2 regions of the Erwinia sp. BNK-24-b genome follow, and region 1 is predicted to be linked to the other one. Evidence: predicted binding sites of a transcription regulator. Region 1 holds the regulator's gene; the other holds the start of a gene.
The links. The regulator PurR, encoded in region 1, represses purine synthesis genes. The targets are predictions, from matches to a motif close to CANGCAAACGTTTGCNTG.
Positions count from the first base shown of each region.

Region 2: a site for PurR is predicted at 3,029-3,046, ahead of cvpA (colicin V production protein). Genes of this name have one in related genera too.

Region 1 covers NZ_CP179901.1:2,468,566-2,479,682, forward strand. The annotation lists gene ACMGGR_RS11010 (alkene reductase) at 1-53, shown strand, start outside; gene gloA (lactoylglutathione lyase) at 245-652, shown strand; gene rnt (ribonuclease T) at 816-1,466, shown strand; gene ACMGGR_RS11025 (Grx4 family monothiol glutaredoxin) at 1,527-1,865, opposite strand; gene ACMGGR_RS11030 (C40 family peptidase) at 2,235-3,059, shown strand; gene purR (HTH-type transcriptional repressor PurR) at 3,404-4,429, shown strand; gene punR (DNA-binding transcriptional activator PunR) at 4,460-5,368, opposite strand; gene punC (purine nucleoside transporter PunC) at 5,485-6,672, shown strand; gene cfa (cyclopropane fatty acyl phospholipid synthase) at 6,964-8,112, shown strand; gene ACMGGR_RS11055 (riboflavin synthase subunit alpha) at 8,248-8,907, opposite strand; gene ACMGGR_RS11060 (MATE family efflux transporter) at 9,002-10,375, shown strand; tRNA gene ACMGGR_RS11065 (tRNA-Val) at 10,519-10,595, shown strand; tRNA gene ACMGGR_RS11070 (tRNA-Val) at 10,600-10,676, shown strand; tRNA gene ACMGGR_RS11075 (tRNA-Val) at 10,681-10,757, shown strand.
Region 2 covers NZ_CP179901.1:1,218,688-1,229,804, reverse strand. The annotation lists gene ACMGGR_RS05705 (UbiX family flavin prenyltransferase) at 231-800, opposite strand; gene purF (amidophosphoribosyltransferase) at 887-2,404, opposite strand; gene cvpA (colicin V production protein) at 2,441-2,926, opposite strand; gene dedD (cell division protein DedD) at 3,255-3,968, opposite strand; gene folC (bifunctional tetrahydrofolate synthase/dihydrofolate synthase) at 3,958-5,220, opposite strand; gene accD (acetyl-CoA carboxylase, carboxyltransferase subunit beta) at 5,285-6,190, opposite strand; gene ACMGGR_RS05675 (DedA family protein) at 6,559-7,221, opposite strand; gene truA (tRNA pseudouridine(38-40) synthase TruA) at 7,240-8,055, opposite strand; gene ACMGGR_RS05665 (aspartate-semialdehyde dehydrogenase) at 8,055-9,065, opposite strand; gene pdxB (4-phosphoerythronate dehydrogenase PdxB) at 9,190-10,314, opposite strand; gene fos (fosfomycin resistance glutathione transferase) at 10,461-10,874, opposite strand; gene ACMGGR_RS05650 (hypothetical protein) at 10,921-11,117, opposite strand, start outside.

The sequences.
Region 1 (11,117 bases):
TTTTCTACGGCGGCGGCGCGGAAGGCTATACGGACTATCCAACGCTGAAATAGAACACCGGATATCCCGGCAGGCCGGTCTACAGCATCAGGATAAAGCACGCATTTCCTGGTTTCCCGTGGGTTATAGCTGCTATCCTGCTGTGCTGGCCGCTGGGCCACTGTAAATTCCTTCCGCTGACGAGATGAGGAGGAATTCAGGCTATGCTTGTTATCAATTGATAACTTTTTTAAAAGAGGATGTTATGCGCTTACTTCATACCATGCTGCGCGTTGGCGATCTGCAACGCTCCGTAGACTTTTACACCAAAGTGCTGGGTATGCGCCTGCTGCGCACCAGTGAAAATACCGAATACAAATATACGCTGGCTTTTGTAGGCTACACCGAAGAGAGCGATGGTGCAGTGATTGAGCTGACCTATAACTGGGGCGTGGATAAGTATGACCTGGGCGACGCCTATGGACATATCGCGCTGGGCGTGGACGATGTGGCAGCCACCTGCGATCGTATTCGTAACGAAGGCGGTAACGTCACGCGTGAAGCTGGCCCGGTTAAAGGCGGCACTACCGTTATCGCTTTTGTTGAAGATCCAGACGGTTATAAAATCGAGCTGATTGAAAACAAACATGCGGGCAACGGCCTGGGCGCATAAGCGTCGCGCGCTGCTAAAACGACCCGAGGGTATTTTAGCGCTCGCTTTAAGTTTGCCAGCAGTCTGTGGGCGCCGCTAAGGCGCCCTTCTTTCCCCTTCCCCTGCTGCAACTCTTACTGAAATTTGCCATAATACGCGCTCAATTTTCGCCTGTGAGATCCTGATGTCCGAATCGAACGAACTTAACGCCCTCAGCAGCCGTTTTCGCGGTTTTTACCCGGTCGTGATCGATGTTGAAACCGCCGGTTTTGACGCCAAAACTAATGCATTACTGGAAGTTGCTGCCGTTACGCTAAAGATGAACGCCGACGGCTGGCTGGAGAAGGATGAGACGCTCCACTTTCACGTTGAGCCGTTCGAAGGTTCTGTCCTGCAACCCGAGGCGCTGGCTTTTAACGGCATCGATCCTGACAATCCGCTGCGTGGCGCGGTCAGTGAATATGAAGCGTTACACGCTATCTTTAAAGCGGTGCGTAAAGGCATTAAAGATCAGGGCTGCAATCGCGCGGTCATGGTTGCCCACAACGCCACTTTCGATCTGAATTTTATGAATGCGGCTGCGGAACGCGCCGGTCTGAAACGCAATCCTTTCCATCCTTTCGTCACGTTTGATACCGCCGCGCTAAGTGGACTGGTGCTGGGACAAACGGTGCTGGCAAAAGCCTGTACGGCGGCCGGTATGCCTTTTGACAGCAGCCAGGCGCACTCGGCGCTGTATGATACGGTACAGACGGCAGATCTGTTTTGCGAGCTGGTCAACCGCTGGAAACGGCTTGGCGGCTGGCCCCTGCCGGAAGCGGCGGGCGGAGAGTAAAAAAAAGGCCTGGCGTAATGCCAGGCCTTTTTTATCGGGTAACGTCCGTTACCGACAAACTTACTCTGCTGCGTCAGACGGATACTTCTGCGCCGTCTCTTTAATCAGCTGCTGCAGTTCGCCCTGCTGGAACATTTGAATGATAATGTCGCAGCCGCCCACCAGTTCACCGTCTACCCACAGCTGAGGGAAAGTTGGCCAGTTGGCATACTTTGGCAGCTCGGCGCGGATTTCCGGATTCTGCAGGATATCGACATAGGCAAAACGTTCGCCGCAGGCGGAAAGCGCCTGCACGGCCTGGGCAGAAAAGCCGCAGCTTGGCAGTTTAGGCGAGCCTTTCATATACAGCAGAATCGGGTTTTCTGCGATCTGGCGCTCAATCTTCTCAATAGTGCTCATTAATGCCTTCCTCAATCGGCTACTTCGTGTCTGTATAGTGTAGCGAGTCTACGCGTACGATGAAAATGCCATTTTCAGCAGCCTGACGCCATAACCTTGTCGCTACGCTCGGGAAACAAAGCATTAAAATATCATTTCCCGGAGGTTATTACCGCGTTCCTGATAAAATTTATCGGTGCGGTTGTGCAGATAACCAGCTGAAGAGGATAGATTTTACAGCTTTTACCGCTTTGTAATCATTGAAACAAAAAAGGCCTTACTTTTTCATTATGAGTTCGATTAGAATTATCCTAACCGACTGCCGTTGCGCAGTCCCCTGATTAACCAGGCTCTGGCCGCTGGCGGGAGCACAAACTGTTAATGGTAAAGATGCGTTTACTCATCACGCTGTTGATGCTGGCCTTTGCCCAGCTATTTATGACCATGGCGCACGCATCGCCACACGCGGCCGTTAAAGCGGATCACCACAAGGCTAATAGCCCCACGCCTGCCCGCGAAGACGATCGCCGCAAGCGTCGCCCGATAAAAACCACCGCCACCCGTAAAGTTAAAGTTAAAGAAACCAGCAAGGTCAAAGAAAGCAGTAAAGGCAAAGAGACCAGCAGCAAAAAGCCCCGCACTTCCCTGATTAAAAAATATAAGTTGCGCAAACACGAGCAGCAGACCGCCAAAGCTTTACCCCCGAAAAAACGCTACGGTCGCCATCGTGTGACTGAAGAGACAGAAGCCCTGACCAGCGGCAGCGCTTCCTCCCCGCTCAGGCTCAGTAAAGCGCACCGCGCACGCTACCAAAAAGCGCGCGAAACGGCGATGAACAAGCTAATGGATCAGCTGGGCAAGCCTTATTTATGGGGCGGCACCTCGCCAAAAACCGGTTTCGACTGTAGCGGTCTGGTCTGGTATGCCTATAAAGATCTGGTGAAATTTAAAATCCCCCGCACCGCTAATGAGATGTACCACTTAAGGGATGCGGCTTCGATAAAGCGTAACGAGCTGGAAAAAGGCGATCTGGTCTTCTTCCGCATCAACGGGCGCGGCGCGGCCGATCACGTTGGCGTTTATCTGGGCAACGGCAAATTTATCCAGTCGCCCCGCACCGGCAAAGATATTCAGGTTAGCGCGCTTGCCGATGATTACTGGGAACAGCATTACGTGGGGGCAAAACGGGTCATGACGCCTCGCACCATTCGTTAAAAGCTGACGGCTTCGCCAGTGAAAAATCCCCTCTCCGGCTGAACCTGCGTTAAGCAAGGCAGCCGGAGTTGTTTGCCGCAACGGGCGAATTTTGTCGTTTCACCGCCGTAAAAACCTCGTTTTATCCCTTCGCTCTTGTTAGAATCCACGGTTTGTTGCGCAACAGGCCCGCACGCCGGTTTTTTTAGCAGGCAACAGGCCGGTTTCGCCGCCCTTAACTCCCTCCTGATGTAACCATACCGCAACAAATCATGCGTATTTACGTCAGGTTTTTTATCATTCCAGGCAAACGTTTAACAAACCGCTTTTCAGTGACTTACTGAACAGCGCAGGAGTCTTGTTCCATGGCAACCATAAAAGATGTGGCCAAACGCGCCGGTGTCTCTACCACCACGGTGTCCCACGTCATTAATAAAACCCGTTTCGTCGCCGAAGAGACGCGGGAAGCCGTCTGGGCAGCGATCAAAGAGCTGCACTATTCACCCAGCGCCGTGGCCCGCAGCCTGAAGGTCAATAACACCAAAACCATTGGCCTGCTGGCCACCTCCAGCGAAGCGCCCTATTTTGCCGAAATTATTGAGGCCGTTGAACACAGCTGTTTCGCTAAGGGCTATACGCTGATCCTTGGCAACGCGCATAACGACCTGCAAAAGCAGCAGGCTTATCTGTCGATGATGGCGCAAAAGCGCGTCGATGGCCTGCTGGTCATGTGTGCCGAATACCCTGATGAGCTGATAAAAATGCTGGAAGATCATCGCAATATTCCTATGGTGGTGATGGACTGGGGCGAGTCGCGAGGCGATTTTACCGATACGGTTCTGGATAACGCCTTTGAAGGCGGCTATCTGGCAGGACGTTATCTGATCGATCGCGGCCACCGTGATATCGGCGTGATCCCCGGCCACATGGAGCGCAACACTGGCGGTGGCCGCCATGCAGGTTTCCTGAAGGCGCTGGCGGAAGCGGGCATTACTTTACGGGAAGAGTGGCTGGTTCAGGGAGATTTCGAACCGGAGTCAGGCTATCACGCGATGCAGCAGCTGCTGGCACAGAAGCAGCGCCCTACGGCAGTCTTTTGCGGCGGTGACGTGATGGCAATGGGCGCTATTTGTGCCGCTGACGAGATGGGCCTGCGCGTTCCGCAGGATATTTCGGTGATCGGTTATGACAACGTGCGCAACTCGCGTTACTTTACGCCAGCGCTGACCACCGTTCATCAGCCGAAAGAGCGTCTTGGCGCAACGGCCTTTAATATGCTGCTCGACCGTATTACCAGCAAGCGCGAAGAGCCGCAGACTATTGAAGTCCACCCTACGCTGATCGAGCGTCGCTCCGTAGCGGATGGTCCCTTCCTCGACTATCGCCGCTAACCTGTCGGGCGGTATGTTACCGCCCCGTTTTCAGGCTTCCCGCAGCCATTCGCAGTTCAGCGTTTCCGTTTCGCCCAGATAGTCCAGCAGCCAGTGCATGGCGGGCGAAGCCTGCTGTTCTGACCAGCTGACGCAGCAGGGGCTGTCCGGAAAAAGCGGGTCAAGCGTCAGCTCGTGTAGCAAGCCATTTTGTAGCAGAGGCTGCGCCAGATGGCCCGGCACCATCCCGACGCACAGACCGGCCAGCAGGCAGTCAATCGCGCTCTCCCAGTCCGGCACTATCAGCCGCCGCTGATTATCCAGCGTCCACGTAGTTCTTTTTGGCAGCGCGCGCGAGGTATCTTCCAGCACCAGCGAAGGCCATTCGCGTATGTTCTCTTCCGTAACTTTTCCGCTTTGTTGCGCAAGCGGATGGCTCGCCTGCACTACGCAGCGCCAGTTCAATACGCCCATATCGCGAAAGGCAAACCGTCCGCCAACCGGAATTGCCTGAGTAGCACCAATCGCCACATCAACCCGCCCGTCCGCCAGCGCATCCCAGACGCCGTTAAAAACTTCTGATGAAAGATGTAGCTCTATATCGGGAAAGTGACGGTAAAAATCGACCACCAGCTGACGGGTTCGTTCTGCTTTTACAATCCTGTCGACAGCAATATTCAACTGGCCGCGCCAGCCGTTAGCGACCTGCTGGCAGTGGCGGCGTGTGGAAAGCATTTTTTTGATAACAGCACGGCCTTCCTGAATGAAAAGTTCGCCCGCTGCCGTCAGCACGACGTCGCGATGACGTCGTTCAAATAAAGGCACGGCGAGCCACTCTTCCAGCTGCCGTACGGTATAGCTGATAGCAGAAGGCACGCGATGTAGCTCGTTAGCCGCTGCGCTAAAGCTACCCGTTCTGGCTACCGCATCAATCACTTCAAGCGAATGTTCTGACCACATAATCTGCCTGCAAAATTTTTGAACGCAACAGACAAATATTACCGTTTCACAAGCGCTATGGCACTCCTTTACACTCTCGGCCGCCTATTAATTCGGTAAAAAGAGCGAAAGAAGTCATGCCATCGAAAGGATTTTTAATTTATCTCGCGCTGCTGAGCGTGGCAGGTTTTCTTGCCACCGATATGTATCTGCCTGCTTTTGGCGCCATGCAGCAGGATCTGCACACCGAAGCTGGCGCAATTAGCGCCAGCCTGAGCCTCTTTCTGGCAGGTTTTGCCAGCGCGCAGCTGTTCTGGGGGCCGCTTTCCGATCGCATCGGCCGTAAGCCGGTACTGCTGATGGGCCTGAGCCTGTTTGCCGTGAGCTGCGGCGCTATGTGGTGGGTTAATACCACGGTTGTACTGCTGATCCTGCGCTTTTTACAGGCCGTGGGTATCTGTGCCGCCGCCGTGAGCTGGCAGGCACTGGTGATCGACCGTTATCCGGCCGCCAGGGCCAACCGCGTTTTCGCTACTATCATGCCGCTGGTTGCGCTTTCTCCGGCGCTGGCCCCGCTGCTCGGTGCCTGGCTGCTCAATCACTTTTCCTGGCGCGCGATTTTTTTAGCGCTGCTGCTGCTGGCGCTGGCGCTGCTGATCGCCACGCTCTTTATCTCTGCGCCAAAGGCTAAAGCGCATAAAGAAGAAGACAAGATCGGCTTTTTTACCCTGCTGAAATCGCCGGTATGGAGTGGCAACGTGCTGATTTACGGTGCCTGTTCCGCCAGCTTTTTTGCGTGGCTGACCGGTTCCCCGTTTATTCTGGCCGAGTTGGGCATGTCGCCTGGCGATATCGGTCTGAGCTATGTGCCGCAGACGCTGGCCTTTCTGGCCGGTGGCTACGGCTGCCGCGCGCTGCTGAAACATACGGAAGGAGCTTCCCTGCTGCCGTGGCTGCTGGCTATTTATGCCTTGAGCGTGGTCGCCTTTTTTATTGCCGCGCAGATTGATTCGCCGACAACCTGGGCCTTGCTGCTGCCGTTTTGCGGCATGGCGCTGGCTAACGGCGCGATTTATCCTGTCGTCGTAGCAAATGCGCTGCTGCCTTTCCCGCAGGCGAGCGGCAAAGCGGCCGCGCTGCAAAACACCCTCCAGCTTGGCCTGTGCTTTGTAGCCAGCATGCTGGTATCCGGCTTTATCGCTACGCCGCTGGCTACCACTTCGCTGATTATGCTCAGTACTGTCTTTATGACAATTGTTGGCTATATTTTACAGCGGGGACAGGCAGCAAGCGCCTCGCTGGAACAGCTTGAAAGCCATCACTAACTCCCTGAATCCATTTAGTTAGCGTCCTAACAATAAGCCGTTGAATATTGCCTGAGGTGAGCATATACTCATTTTCAGGCAATAAAAAAATAACAAATCTGTATCATTATTTGAGTCCTGACAGGGTTGTCCGGGTGTTCTTTTTCTGTCTTGCATCACCCACTCTGTAGGCTTCAGTTCAATCCTCTGTAACGTCGGATATCAGCGCACTTACCGTGCGTTTTCTCACAATTCTGCGGAAATTGACTATTCTTTTCCCAGATTTCAATCACGAAGGGTGATGGAGAAGCTATGAGTTCATCGTGTATAGAAGAAGTGAGCCTGGAAGAAAATCAGTGGTTTCGGATCACCCAGGAAATGTTGCGCAACGCGGACGTTGAAATCAACGGCAGCCGTCCCTGGGATATTCAGGTCAGCCAACCCGATTTTTTTAAGCGCGTGATGCAGGAAGGTTCGCTTGGCCTTGGCGAAAGCTATATGGACGGCTGGTGGGAATGCGAGCGGCTGGATATGTTTTTTCACCGCGTCCTGAAAGCCAAACTGGATCAGCAACTGCCTCGCCATTTTAAAGATACCCTGCGTATTGCCGCCGCCCGCTTAACCAACCTTCAGTCCCGCAAGCGCGCCTGGATTGTGGGCAAAGAGCATTACGATCTGGGCAACGACCTTTTCACCCTGATGCTTGACCCTTATATGCAGTATTCCTGCGGTTACTGGAAAGAAGCCGAAACGCTGGAGCAGGCGCAGGAAGCTAAATTAAAAATGATCTGCGAAAAGCTGCAGCTGGAGCCAGGCATGTCGCTACTGGATATTGGTTGCGGATGGGGCGGCCTGGCTGCCTATGCAGCGCGCCACTACGGCGTAACGGTGTTCGGCGTCACGATTTCAGCTGAACAGCAAAAGCTGGCTCAGCAGCGCTGCGAAGGCCTGGACGTCACTATTCTGCTACAGGATTACCGCGATCTGGATCGGCAGTTTGACCGCATCGTTTCCGTCGGCATGTTTGAGCACGTTGGCCCGAAAAATTACGCGACCTATTTTGAGGTGGTGGATCGCAACCTCAAGCCGGAAGGTATTTTTCTGCTGCACACTATCGGTGCCAATAAAACGGACGATAACGTCGATCCGTGGATCGATAAATATATTTTCCCGAATGGCTGCCTCCCTTCCGTACGCCATATTGCCGAAGCGCACGAGCCGCATTTTGTTATGGAAGACTGGCATAATTTTGGCGCAGATTACGATTTAACGCTGATGGCCTGGCACCAACGCTTTCTAACCGCGTGGCCACAGCTGGCGGAGAAATATGGCGAGCGCTTTAAACGGATGTTTAGTTACTATCTGAACGCCTGTGCGGGTGCTTTCCGCGCGCGTGATATTCAGCTCTGGCAGGTTGTCTTTACTCATGGTAAAGAAGGCGGACTGCGCGTACCGCATTAAGCTTAAGCGCGCCCGATTTCTGCTGCTGACGAAGATTTATCGATCAAACCGCACCTTATTAAGTTGGCAACACCTTTAAGGTGCGGTTAATTTTGCATTTTGCAGCCCGGCTCAATCCTGCAATAAGCCGTTCTGTTACTCCGCCTGCGGCTGAATTTCTGCTGCTGCCGCCGCCAGCAATGACGCCTCACGCTGTGCCAGCACACGCTCTACGGTTTCTACGATTGCCTGAGTATGCGGATCGATTTCAATATTTACCCTGTCGCCCAGACGCTTGCCGCCCAGCGTGGTTCTTGCCAGCGTTTCAGGGATAAGATGAACGCAAAACTTGCTTTTGGTCACCTCACCTACCGTCAGGCTAATGCCGTCGATGCCGATAAAGCCTTTATGCAGAATATATTTCATCTGCCCCGCGTCCTGCGGTTTAAACCATATTTCGCGGTTATTTTCCGAGGTGATAATTTTGCAAATTTCAGCGGTGGTCATAATATGGCCGGACATTAAGTGACCGCCAATTTCATCGCTGAATTTAGCCGCGCGCTCGACATTGACCACATCGCCGACTTTTAATTCGCCCAGATTAGTAATGCGTAGCGTCTCTTTAACTAAATCAAAACTGATTTTATCGCCGTTGATCTCGGTTACCGTCAGGCAACAGCCATTATGAGAAACGGACGCGCCCAGCTCCAGGCCAGGCAGCATCTCTTCCGGCAGGCTAACGATATGGGTACGGAAATTTGGTTTCTCTTCAATCGCCAGCACCTCTGCGGTGCCTTGCACAATACCGGTAAACATAATTATGACCTCGGTGAATTTTTCGCTATTCTTGTCAGATCTAAAAACTATATCAAATAGTCTTCTTTCCTTCAGTTAAAAAACAGGTGTATACGTGCAGAAGTATCTGACAGAGGCGCGTCAATTGCTGGCGCTGGCAATTCCGGTTATTTTTGCGCAGATTGCGCAAACCGCCATGGGGTTTGTCGATACGGTAATGGCTGGCGACGTCAGCGCAACGGATATGGCTGCTGTAGCGGTAGGGACGTCCATCTGGTTACCCGCTATCCTTTTCGGTCACGGTTTGCTGCTCTCGCTGACGCCCGTAGTGGCGCAGTATAACGGCTCGGGCCGCCGGGACCGCATCGCTTTTCAGGTACGCCAGGCTTACTGGCTGGCCGCTTTTGCCTCGCTGCTGGTCATGGTAGTGCTGTATAACGCCGGATACGTTATCCGCTCTATGCACAATATCGATCCGGTGATGGCGGATAAGGCAGTAGGCTATCTGCATGCGCTGCTGTGGGGCGCGCCGGGCTATCTCTTCTTTCAAACCGCGCGTAACCAGTGCGAAGGGCTGGCTAAAACCAAACCCGGCATGGTGATGGGGTTCCTGGGGCTGCTGGTCAATATTCCGGTTAACTATATTTTTATCTACGGACACTTTGGCATGCCCGCGCTTGGCGGTGTCGGCTGCGGCGTGGCCACGGCATCGGTTTACTGGGTGATGTTTATCGCCATGAAGTTCTGGGTCTCGCGTGCCGGTTCAATGCGCGATATTCGTCTGCCGGATCGGTTCAGCGCGCCGGATGCAAAGGTACTGTGGCGGCTGTTTAATCTTGGCCTGCCCGTTGCGCTGGCGCTCTTTTTTGAAGTCACGCTGTTTGCCGTGGTCGCCCTGCTGGTATCGCCAATGGGCATCGTTGACGTGGCCGGCCACCAGATTGCGCTAAATTTCAGCTCGCTGATGTTCGTATTGCCGCTCTCTTTGGGCGCAGCGACCACTATCCGCGTCGGGTTTCGCCTTGGGCAGGGCTCTACCGAAGCGGCTCGGGTAGCTGCCTGGACGGCGCAAGGTGTCGGTATGTCGCTGTCGCTGCTGACCGCGCTGTTTACGGTAATTTTTCGCGAGCAGATTGCGCTGCTTTATAACCACAATCCGGCCGTCGTTACGCTGGCCGCCCAGCTGATGCTGCTGGCCGCCGTTTATCAGTTTTCCGATTCGGTGCAGGTTATCGGCAGCGGGATCCTGCGCGGCTATAAGGACACTCGCGCCATCTTCTTTATTACCTTTATCGCCTACTGGGTGCTGGGTTTGCCCAGCGGCTATATCCTGGCGCTAACGGACTGGGTCGTTGCACCGATGGGGCCGGCTGGATTCTGGACCGGTTTTATCATTGGCTTAACCTCCAGCGCGGTGATGATGGTCTGGCGTATCCTTCGTTTGCAGCGGCAGCCAGCCGAGCGCCTGCTGACGAGAGCAGCGCGATAAATCCGCAGGTTAGCCTGCAGATGTCTAAAAATGCTGCGCTTCGCACAGTTGCGCAGCAGTCGCGCTGAAATTGTCGATTTCTGCTTGCAAGGCGTCAGGGCTGTCGTTAATATTCGTCCCCGCTGTCGCCCAGATAGCATGATGCGTTCTTAGCTCAGTTGGTTAGAGCACCACCTTGACATGGTGGGGGTCGGAGGTTCGAGTCCTCTAGAACGCACCACAGTGCGTCCGTAGCTCAGTTGGTTAGAGCACCACCTTGACATGGTGGGGGTCGGTGGTTCGAGTCCACTCGGACGCACCATAACGCGTTCTTAGCTCAGTTGGTTAGAGCACCACCTTGACATGGTGGGGGTCGGAGGTTCGAGTCCTCTAGAACGCACCATCGCCTTAGGCTCCTTTTTTCTGTTCGTCTCTGCACCCGTTTATCCCCTTCCTGCTTTACTGTTTACTGTGCATCACGCTTTTTACACCTTATCGCTTCAGTGCCCGTTGCTATACCGCCCGTGACTTATCGCTTTACCACCTGTTGCCCGCCGCTTTGCCGCCCGTTGCTCATTGTCCGACTGGCCGTCATTTTTTGCGCATTAACGCCGCACCCGCCTTTCCTGACTAAGCCTTACCAACGCTTTTTTTGCGCAACAACCTGATCTGGTACAAGCTTTCACGTATCTCAAAATACTTTTTAATTGGTTTTCAACAGGCTGAGTAGCTATAATACGAAACGTTGTTTCACATGAATGGT
Region 2 (11,117 bases), 1.2 Mb from region 1:
GTGCGTTTTTATTATGGGTCTACCCGCTTTGAGATGTGCAGGTTCCGTGCCATTTTTACCGGCAGGCGTTCAGGAAGATGACGGAGGTCTGACAGACGGCACGGATGTGCCGACTGCGCGCAAAGGAAGAAGGCAGCGTAGCGCTAAAAATGCTTTGTTTTGGTGCAAAACCTGCACGCAAAGCGTTTACAACGGGAAAAATGCACCAACAGAGCGCACAAGACTGTCGTCTATGCACCTTGCCAGCGCGTAAAAAGATCTTTATCAAGCTGGATATCAAACTGATCCAGCACGCGGTTAACCGTCTGATCGACAATATCCATTACCGTTTGTGGACGGTGGTAAAACGCGGGCACGGGCGGCATGATCACCACGCCCATTTCTGCGGCGGTGGTCATCATTCGCAAATGCCCAAGGTGCAGCGGCGTTTCGCGAACGCAAAGTACCAGCCGACGCCTTTCCTTCAGGATAACGTCCGCCGCACGCGTCAGCAGGCCATCGCTGTAGCTGTGAACGATGCCGGACAGCGTCTTCATCGAGCAGGGTAAAATAGCCATACCATCGGTTTTAAACGAGCCGGAAGAGATGCTGGCGGCAATATCGCGCACGTCATGCACCACGTCCGCCATCGCCTGCACGTCGCGCACGGAATAGTCGCTTTCCAGGGCCAGCGTCTGCCGGGCGGCCTGGCTCATCACCAGATGGGTTTCGACGTCGCTGACCTGCTGCAATACCTGCAGCGCGCGCACGCCGTAAATTACGCCGCTGGCGCCTGAGATACCGATGATAAGTCGTTTCATAAGAGTCCTTATTGAGTCCGCCGCGCCAAAAAAAATGGGCCGGAATTGCTTCCGGCCCATCATACCTGCTGTGACACCCGAGGGCATTAGCCTTCGTTGTGCATTTCCAGGTTTTCGACTTCATTCTGACGCGCCAGCGCTTTGGCATCATCGTTGCGCAGCGACTGGATATGCTCCAGGTAACGCTGGTCGACATCTTTGGTGACGTAAACGCCGTTGAAAACCGAGCATTCAAACTGAATGATATCCGGATTTTCTTCACGTACCGCATCGATAAGATCGTCCAGATCCTGGAAAATCAGCGCATCCGCTTTGATCAGCTTGCAAATCTCATCTACTTCACGACCGTGCGCAATCAGCTCAGTGGCGCTTGGCATATCGATGCCGTAAACGTTCGGGAAGCGGATTTCCGGAGCGGCAGAAGCCAGATAAACCTTTTTCGCTCCCGCTTCGCGCGCCATTTCAATAATTTGTTCAGACGTGGTGCCGCGCACAATGGAGTCATCCACCAGCAGCACGTTCTTACCGCGGAACTCGGCACGGTTAGCGTTGAGCTTGCGGCGTACCGCGCTGCGGCGCAGGTGCTGGCCTGGCATAATGAAGGTACGGCCTACGTAGCGGTTTTTCACAAAACCCTGACGGTAAGGCTTATTCAGAATGCGGGCCATTTCCAGCGCGATATCGCAGGAGGTTTCCGGAATCGGGATAACCACGTCGATATCCAGATCTTCCCACTCACGGGCGATTTTCTCACCCAGCTTGGTGCCCATACGCACGCGCGCGCTGTAAACGGAAATTTTGTCCAGGAAGGAATCCGGGCGGGCAAAATAGACGTATTCAAACAGGCACGGGTTGAATTTCGGGTTCTCTGCGCACTGACGGGTAAACAGCTGCCCTTTTTCAGTGACGTAGACCGCTTCGCCCGGCGCAACGTCGCGCAGGAACTCAAAGCCCAGCGTATCCAGCGCCACGCTCTCGGAAGCCACCATATATTCGTTACGGCCGTCAGCCATAGCGCGTTTGCCGATAACCAGCGGACGAATGCCGTTAGGATCGCGGAAGGCAACCAGGCCGTGACCGATAATCATTGCTACGCAGGCGTAAGCGCCGCGAACGTGCTGATGCACCGCCGCAACCGCTGCAAAAATGTTTTCTGCTTCCAGCGGGTAATGCTGAAAACGATCCAGTTCCTGAGCAAAGATATTGAGCAGGATCTCAGAATCTGAGGTGGTGTTAACGTGACGGCGGCCGCTTTCGAACAGCTGCTTGCGCAGTTCGTGGGCGTTGGTCAGGTTACCGTTGTGCGCGAGCGTAATGCCGTAAGGCGAGTTGACGTAAAAGGGCTGCGCTTCAGAAGCGCTGGAGCTTCCCGCAGTCGGGTAGCGGACGTGGCCGATACCCATATTGCCCTGCAAACGCTGCATATGGCGAGCTTCAAAAACATCGCTCACCAGGCCGTTTGCTTTACGCAGGCGGAAGCAGTGTAAGGCATCAATGGTAACGATGCCTGCGGCATCCTGGCCACGGTGCTGCAGCACCGTTAACGCATCATAAATCGACTGGTTGACCGGCATAAAACCGGCGATCCCGACAATACCGCACATGTGGTCATTTCCTCATAAGCCGCAACCCCGGCTCAATTACCGGGGCAAAAAACTCGACGTGCCTTTCAGGTAGTCAAAAAACCACCTGATAATATAGCTAAACTGGGGAATCAGCTGGGACTGTTGCCAGTCCGGGCTTTTGGAAAAGCCGGTGAAGGTATCAAGGAAAAACAGCATGGCCGCCACAATCAGTACGCCGCGTAATGCCCCGAAACAGACTCCCAGCACTCTGTCGGTCCCCGACAGGCCAGTTTTTTCAACCAGCGAGCCAATCACAAAGTTGACGATCGCCCCGACTATCAGCGTGGCGACGAACAACACCGCAATGGCGATTCCATTTCGAACCAGTTCGTCCTGAAAACCTGTGAACCAGACAGCAAGGAAGGAGTAATAATGACTGGCGACAAAAAATGCGCAACCCCAGGTGACGAGTGATAAAGCTTCCCGAACGAACCCGCGGATCAGGCTGACAAGAGCCGAAAAACCAACAACCGCAATAATGACGTAATCTATCCAGACCATGAACTCTTCCAGCGACTGTGCCCCTGTATCAGGCCACGTTCTCTGTGGCCATAATGGGCAACAGAGCGGCGTAACCTGAGTTCGGGGCGAATTCTAACAGAAAAAGAAAACGTTTGCGTAGCTTTTCCTTAACCGTCCTGATGAAAACCGGGCGCGAAAAAAATCCACCTGAAACCTGCAAGAAAAAGGAAAAAACAGGTTGGCTGACGTGCCTCGGCAACCAATTGATTTAGCAGTTTTTACCCGCTACCGCCTCGCCAGATTCGGCGCGGCGGCAGCGGGTTTTTAGGCGCTGAAAGGCACAGGCTCTTTCAGCAATAGCAACAGGCTAACGAACGCTATAAGGTTTAATGACGCCGCCCAGGCCGGTAATGCCCTTCAGCTCGCCAATGGACGCCTGCATTTTTGCTTTAGAGGCATCTGGCCCTACGTAAACGCGCGTGATTTCGCCCTGCACCGGCGTTGAAGGCACGGTAAAGGCGCGATAGCCGGAAAGACGGAGCGACGCCACGATTTCATTGACCTTCGCAGCATTTTTCAACGCGCCCAGCTGCACAACCCAAGCCTGACCAGACGGTGCGCTTTCCTGCGCCGGTTTCGGTTCGGCTTTCTGCACGGGCCTGGATTCAGGTTTAGGCTCTGTCTTCTGGACGGGTTTTGGTACGGTCTTCGGTTTTTCGACCGGCTTCTCGACCGGTTTCTCAGCAGGCTTAACGTGCTGCACAGGCGGCGGCGCAACCACGGTTGGCTGATTGCCGGACTGCGGCGCGGTAGAACCGCTTTCTGCCTGCGAGGTGTTTTCGCTGGTCTGGCCCTTCACCGCCGTGCCTGCGCCTTCCGGCGGCTGTGCCGGCAGCGATTGCGTCACCGGCGGCACCATTTCTGAATCCTGCTGGTCGCCGGGTTTAGGCACCAGTGGGATAGCGGCAAACTCTTCTTTATAATGCTTTTTCTTGCCATCCAGCAGCCCCGGCAACGCGATAACGCCCAGCGCCACGATGATAATGGTCCCTACTAAACGATTTTGAAACTTACTTGCCACTGCCACTCTCCGTTTCCATCGTTTCCATTACGTGCGCTACGGTGTGAAAAGATCCGCACACCAGCACGATATCCTGTTCATGCGCCTGCTGTAACGCATGCTTAAATGCTTCCGCCACGCTGGAAAAGGTTTGCGCCGTGGTCGGCAAATGCGCCGCCAGCTGCTGCGCCGTTGCGCCACGCGGCCCTTCCAGCGGCGCGCAGTACCAGCTATCAACCTGGGGCTTCAGGCAGGCCAGCGTGCCGATAATGTCTTTGTCGTGCAGCATCCCTACTACCGCATGCACCTTACCGGTTTTTGGCAGTTCGCTCAGGCGTCCGGCCAGATAAGCCGCCGCGTGAGGGTTGTGCGCGACGTCCAGAATAATGCGGGGTGATTGTGCAACGGTTTGAAAACGGCCGGGCAAAACGGCTTTATCCAGGCCGTAGAGCACCGCATCATCCACCTTGAGCGGTGACGCGCGCAGCGCGGCCAGCGCCGTAGCGGCATTTGGCAGCGGTACCTGCGGCAAAGGCAGGCCGCTCAGCGTGCCCAGCTGGTCCGTAAACGACCAGTCATGTTCACCCACGCTAAATGACCAGTCGCGATCGCGCTTGTGCAGCTGCGCGCCCAGCGTAGCGGCGACTTCGGCGATGGTATGCGGCATATCCGGTTCGCCAACGATGGCGGGTTTGCCGCCACGAAATACGCCCGCTTTTTCACGGCCAATGCTTTCGCGATCGGGGCCAAGCCAGTCGGTATGGTCGAGCGCGATACTGGTGATAACCGCGACGTCGGCATCCACAATATTGGTCGCGTCCAGGCGGCCACCAAGCCCCACTTCAAGGATCACCACGTCCAGCTGCGCGCGCTTGAACAGCCACAGCGCAGACAGCGTGCCGTATTCAAAATAGGTCAGCGACGTGTCGCCACGCCCTTGCTCAATATCGGCAAAAGAAGCGGTGTGATCGGCTTCCGGCAGCTCTGCGCCCTGAATACGTACGCGCTCGGTATAGCGCAGCAGGTGCGGCGAACTGTAGACGCCCACGCGATAACCCGCCGCCATCAGCAGCGTTTCCAGCGTGCGGCAGGTGGTGCCTTTGCCGTTAGTCCCGGCAACGGTGAAAACAACGGGCGCTGGCGTTAACAGGTCAAGGCGTGTCGCCACGCGCTGAACGCGCGCCAGCCCGAGTTCGATAGCTTGAGTATGAAGATGCTCAAGATAATGAAGCCACGTGGCCAGAGGCGACGTGGCTTGAGGAAGATTATCCATGTATCCCGTTCACAACGTTACGGTTCATAGGAGAAAGGGCGACGCGCGCCCTTTCGGCCATCGGTCACGCCTCTGGACTTTGCGTGGCCTCTTCTGCTTCCGGCTGCTCTTCCTGCGGCTGCGGCAGGTTCATCATTTTTGCCAGCACGCTGGCCAGCTTGTAGCGCATTACCGGACGGCGCACGATCATGTCGATAGCGCCCTTCTCGATCAGGAACTCGCTGCGCTGGAAGCCCGGCGGCAGTTTTTCACGCACGGTTTGCTCGATAACGCGCGGGCCGGCAAAGCCAATCAGCGCCTTAGGTTCAGCAATGTTCAGATCGCCCAGCATAGCGAAACTGGCGGAAACGCCGCCCATGGTTGGGTCGGTCAGCACGGAGATGTACGGCAGACCACGCGCCTGCATTTTCGCCAGCGCGGCGCTGGTTTTCGCCATCTGCATCAGCGACATCAGCGCTTCCTGCATACGCGCGCCGCCGGAAGCGGAGAAGCAGATCAGCGGGCAGTTATCTTCCAGCGCCTGCTCAACGGCACGAACAAAGCGCGCACCGACCACGGAACCCATTGAGCCGCCCATAAAGGAGAACTCGAAGGCCGCCGCGACAATTGGCATACCGTGCAGCGTGCCTTTCATTACGATCAGCGCGTCTTTCTCTCCGGTATCTTTCTGTGCCGCGACCAGACGATCTTTGTATTTCTTGGAATCCCGGAACTTGAGCACGTCTTTTGGCTCCAGTTCGCTGCCCAGCTCAACTAAAGAGCCTTCATCCAGCAAGCTGTGCAGGCGGTCACGACCGTGCATACGCATGTGGTGATCGCATTTCGGGCAAACTTCCAGATTACGTTCCAGCTCGGCACGGTACAAAACCTGACCGCAGCTGTCGCATTTGGTCCACACCCCTTCAGGGATGCTGGCTTTGCGCGAAGGAGTAATTGTGCTCTTGTTGAGAATTCTTTCAATCCAGCTCATTGATGACCTGTTATGTTGTTTGTTGTGCTAAATCAGATACTTAACACAGATTATCGCCTGAGAATTAGGCGGTATTACATCATAAAACGCTTGCCCGCGCTACATAATCATCAACGGGTTATCGTGGCTTTTCACACGGATTTTTCACAATGATTACCTTGTAACCGTTCGCGCTTTTATTCATTCAGGCCGATGCCCGCGTTAAAACTTGCGTTCTGCTGCTATTTCATTCAGCGCCGACAGAGAGTTTACCCGCTGGCTAACTATCCCGGTGCCGCAACGCCTTGCGGCTGGCCGCGGTCTTTCTGCCTGAAGCAAAAAGCCCGGCTTTCGCCAGGCTTTCACGCTGTTTATCGTTACCGGGACAGCTACAGCTTCTGCTGACGAGCCGCCGAACGGCGATGGCGCAGCACTTCCACAATGCCGGGCAGGACCGAAACCAGAATGATGACGACGATCAGATAGTGCAGGTTTTTCTGAATCGCCGGCAGATTACCAAAGAAGTAACCGGCATAGGAGAACAGCAGCACCCACAGCAGGCCGCCAGCCACGTTAAACAAGGCAAAATGACGATAGGACATCTTGCCCATACCGGCAACAAACGGCGCAAAGGTACGGACGATGGGGACAAAGCGTGCCAGGATAATCGTCTTGCCACCGTGGCGCTCGTAAAACTGATGGGTTTTATCCAGATAGCTGCGACGGAAAACCTTTGAGTTCGGATTGCTGAACAGCTTGTTGCCAAACAGCCGACCGATAGTGTAATTCACCGCATCGCCTGCAATTGCCGCCACGCAGAGCAGCAGCGCCATCATGTGCACATTCAGCGCACTGTCCGGGATAGCCGCCAGCGCGCCCGCCACGAATAACAGCGAGTCACCGGGCAGAAAAGGCGTGACCACCAGCCCTGTTTCACAAAACAGAATCAAAAACAGAATGGCGTAGATCCAGACGCCGTACTGCGCCACCATCGCCTGTAAATGAACATCAATGTGCAAAATAAAGTCGATAACGCTGTGAATCACTTCCATACAGGGTTCCTTAATGCGTTAATCCTCGAGGAACAGCGGTCCCATCGGCGGACGTGGTAAATCATAATGTTCAGGGTAATCAACCGCGACCAGATAGAGCCCTTCGGCCCGCGCGGTTGCCGCTGCCAGCGTGCGATCTTTCGCCGCCAGCAGTTCGGCCATCCAGCTCTCCTGCTGATTTCCACAGCCTATTTCCATCAGGCTACCGACAATATTGCGCACCATGTGATGCACAAAAGCATTGGCTTTAATATCCACTACGACATAGGCGCCATGACGGCTAACGTTTAAATGGATAACGTTGCGCCACGGCGTACGCGACTGACACTGTACGGCGCGAAAAGAAGTGAAGTCGTTTTCACCCAGTAATGCCTGGCCGGCGCGCTGCATCTTTTCGGCGTCCAGCGGATGATAAAAATGCGTAACGCCACCGTGAAGGATCGCCGGGCGCAAACGGCGGTTGTAGATCACATAGCGATAACGTCTTGCCGTCGCGCTAAAGCGGGCGTGAAAATCATCCGCGACGGATTTCACCCAGCGCACCGCGATATCGTCCGGCAGATTAGCGTTAACGCCCAGTGTCCAGGCCGCATCTTTGCGTAGCGAAGTGGTTTCAAAATGCACCACCTGCCCCGTACCGTGTACGCCAGCGTCCGTTCGTCCCGCGCAGAAAACCACGACCGGATGATTGGCCACTTTTGAGAGCGCCTTCTCCAGCTTTTCCTGAACGCTTCTGACTTCCTGCTGCCGTTGCCAGCCATAGTAACGGCTGCCGTCATATTCAATCCCCAGCGCCAGCTTGTACGTGGGTGGCGGCAAATCTCCTGCTGACATTACCAGAAGTACTCCTGTACCAGCTTCTCGGCCGTTTTCACCGCCATCAGCGCGCCGCCGAAGCGCACGTTATCCGCCACTGACCAGAACTGCAGCATTTCCGGGATACCGTAATCGTTACGAATACAGCCCAGGCTTAGCTGCACGTTTCCAGAGGCGTCGCCCACCTGCGTCGGATAGTCATCTTCATCAGAAAGCGCGATATCTTCCGCCTGCATCAGGGCTTCACGCGCTTCTTCCGCCGACATCGGGCGTAAATTTTCTATATGGACAATCTGCGCGTTGCCATAGAAAACCGGTGCCTGAACGGTGGTGACGGTAATCGGCAGGCCTTCGTCCTGTAGCACTTTACGCACCTGATCGATCAGGCGACGTTCCTGCAGCACGCTCCCTTCCGCATCCGGCAGCAGCGGCAGCATGTTGAAAGCCAGCTGGCGGCCAAAGAACGTCTCTTCCGCAGGCAGGCCGTTCAGCAGGCGCGCGCTTTCGCCCGCCAGTGAATCCACCGCCGCTTTGCCATGTGCCGAAGCGGCAATCAGGCTGGTCACCTGCAAACGACCCAGCCCGGCCTGATCGACCAGCGGTTTGATCGCGCACAGCAGCTGGCTGGTCACGCTGTCGGCCACGCTGACGATATTGCGATTGCGGTAGTCCGCCAGCACCTGAGAATTCACGTCCGGCACCACCAAAGGCACATCCGGCTCCAGCGCAAACAGATCGCTGGTATCAATCACCAGGCAGCCCGCGCTGGCGGCTTCTTCCGCATAGCGCGCGGAGGCTTCACGTCCGGCGGCAAAAAAGGCCAGCTGTACCTGCGACCAGTCAAATTCCTGCGCGCTGGTCACCAGCAGCGTTTTGCCTTCAAAACGCAGGTTTTCACCCGCGCTGCGTTCACTCGCCAGCAAGTGCAGCTCACCAACCGGGAACTGGCGCTCGGCCAGTAGTTCCAGTACTGCTCCGCCTACTGCGCCTGTCGCGCCCAGTAGCGCAATGTTCCAGCCGTCAGACATGTTGGTTTACTCCAGATAATGTACATAAAAAACAGAAGGCGGTGACACCACCGCCCAGGGATTCAGATTTTTTCGTAGTCCACGTCAACCACAACAGGCAGGTAAACGGGAGTCAGGAAGCGCCCTAATAAACTGCGTTAAAGCCCAGCTTCAGCAGCAGCGCAGCGGTTTGCGCAGAGTCGCACTCGACACGCAGAGAAGACCACTCGCGGCGTTCCAGATAATTTTTGCGCAGGCGGTCAAATTCGCCCGGGATCGCGGCTACTTTTCGCAGCGGCGCATCGTCGCGGCGCACATCATACACCAGATGCACCAGTCTTTTTAGCGTTGGCTGATCCAGCTCGCCGTGCAGCGTTATCTGGCCAAACTCCGGCGCGGGCAGCAGCGTATCCAGCGCTACCTGCTGTGGCTGGCCTAAAAAGCGCGTCCAGGCTTCAAAAACCTGCGTGGTGCCGCGCGCCTTGCCTTCCAGCGTATAGCCTGCGATATGCGCGGTGGCAATATCTACTTTATCCAGCAGCGGCAGGGAAAGTTCCGGCTCCGGCTCCCAAACGTCCAGCACCACGCTAAGATCGCTACGCGTTTCCAGTACTTTCAACAGCGCCTGATTGTCCACTACCGGACCACGGCAGGCGTTAATCAGGATGGCGTTTGGTTTCAGCGCCATAAGTAAAGCTTCATCGGCCAGATGCAGCGTTTTGTACTCGCCCTGTTTGAACAGCGGCGTATGGAAAGTCAGGATATCGGCTTCCTCCACCAGCCGGGACAGCGGCAGGAAATCGCCTGCGTCACCCCGATCGGCGCGAGGCGGATCGCAAAGTAGCGTGCGAATGCCCAGCGCTTCCAGACGAGCCTGCAAACGACCGCCAACGTTGCCGACGCCCACGATGCCGACGGTACGATCTTTCAGTGCAAAACCGTCACGCTCTGCCAGCAGCAGCAGCGAAGAGAAAACATATTCCACCACGGCGATGGCGTTACAGCCGGGCGCGGCTGAAAAGGCGATGCCCTGCTGTTGCAGATAGGTCTCATCGATGTGGTCGGTGCCCGCCGTGGCCGTGCCGACAAACTTCACCGGCTTGCCGTCTAAGAGCGCCGCGTTGACTTTGGTGACGGATCGCACCATCAGGCCGTCGGCATTGTCCAGCTCGGCCTGCGGCACCGGACGTCCCGGCACGGCGACAACATCGCCAGTACGGCCAAACAGTTCGCGGGCGTAAGGCATATTTTCATCAACGAGAATTTTCACAATCAGGGTTCCTGTTTACTCACGGCGAGGGGCGGTATTCTGCCATAAATTACCGACAGGGATAAGCAAGGGATGCGGCAGCCAGCGGTGGTCCGGCAGAACAAGGCTGCTCTGCCGGATTCGGGAAAACGGGGAGAAGAAAATAGTTAGCTAAAAATCATCCTGTGATAAGGATTTTTCCGGCAGGCCGCCAGCCGCTGCTGTAAATCACCGACATGGACTTCCAGCTTATGACCGTCGGGATCGAGAAAGTAGAATGATTCGCCTTCGCTACGGTTTTCTTTCCAGCTTGTCACCCCGGCCTGCTGAAGACGCATCACAAAATCGGCGAAGTTTTGCTGTTCAATGGTAAAAGCATAGTGCGTATAGTCGCTGCTTTCGGGTGCAACATATTGCCGCATCGCATCGTAAGAGAGACATAACCATAGCGGCCCGCAGTTCAGATAAGCACCGCTTTCCCAAACGGCATGCAGATCCATTTGCAGCAGCCGCTGATAAAACGCCACGCTTGTGTTGAGATCGCTGACCGCCAGCGTTAAATGGTTGAGTCCTGATAACATATTTATCGATGCCTCATAAATGAAAGCAATCTGGCCTGACAGAAATTCACTGGTTTATACGGGTAATCATGATTTGCTTTTGCTTACAGGCTTTATCCTGGCACACCTCGCCAAACCAGAGCTGCCCGCTGTCGCCGACCATCACGCCCTGATCCCGCGCAAACAGATTTTCATATTTTTGGTTAACGATGACCTGGCTCAAGGCTGGCGTAAACACGGCGTCATAGCTTTTTTGCAATGCAT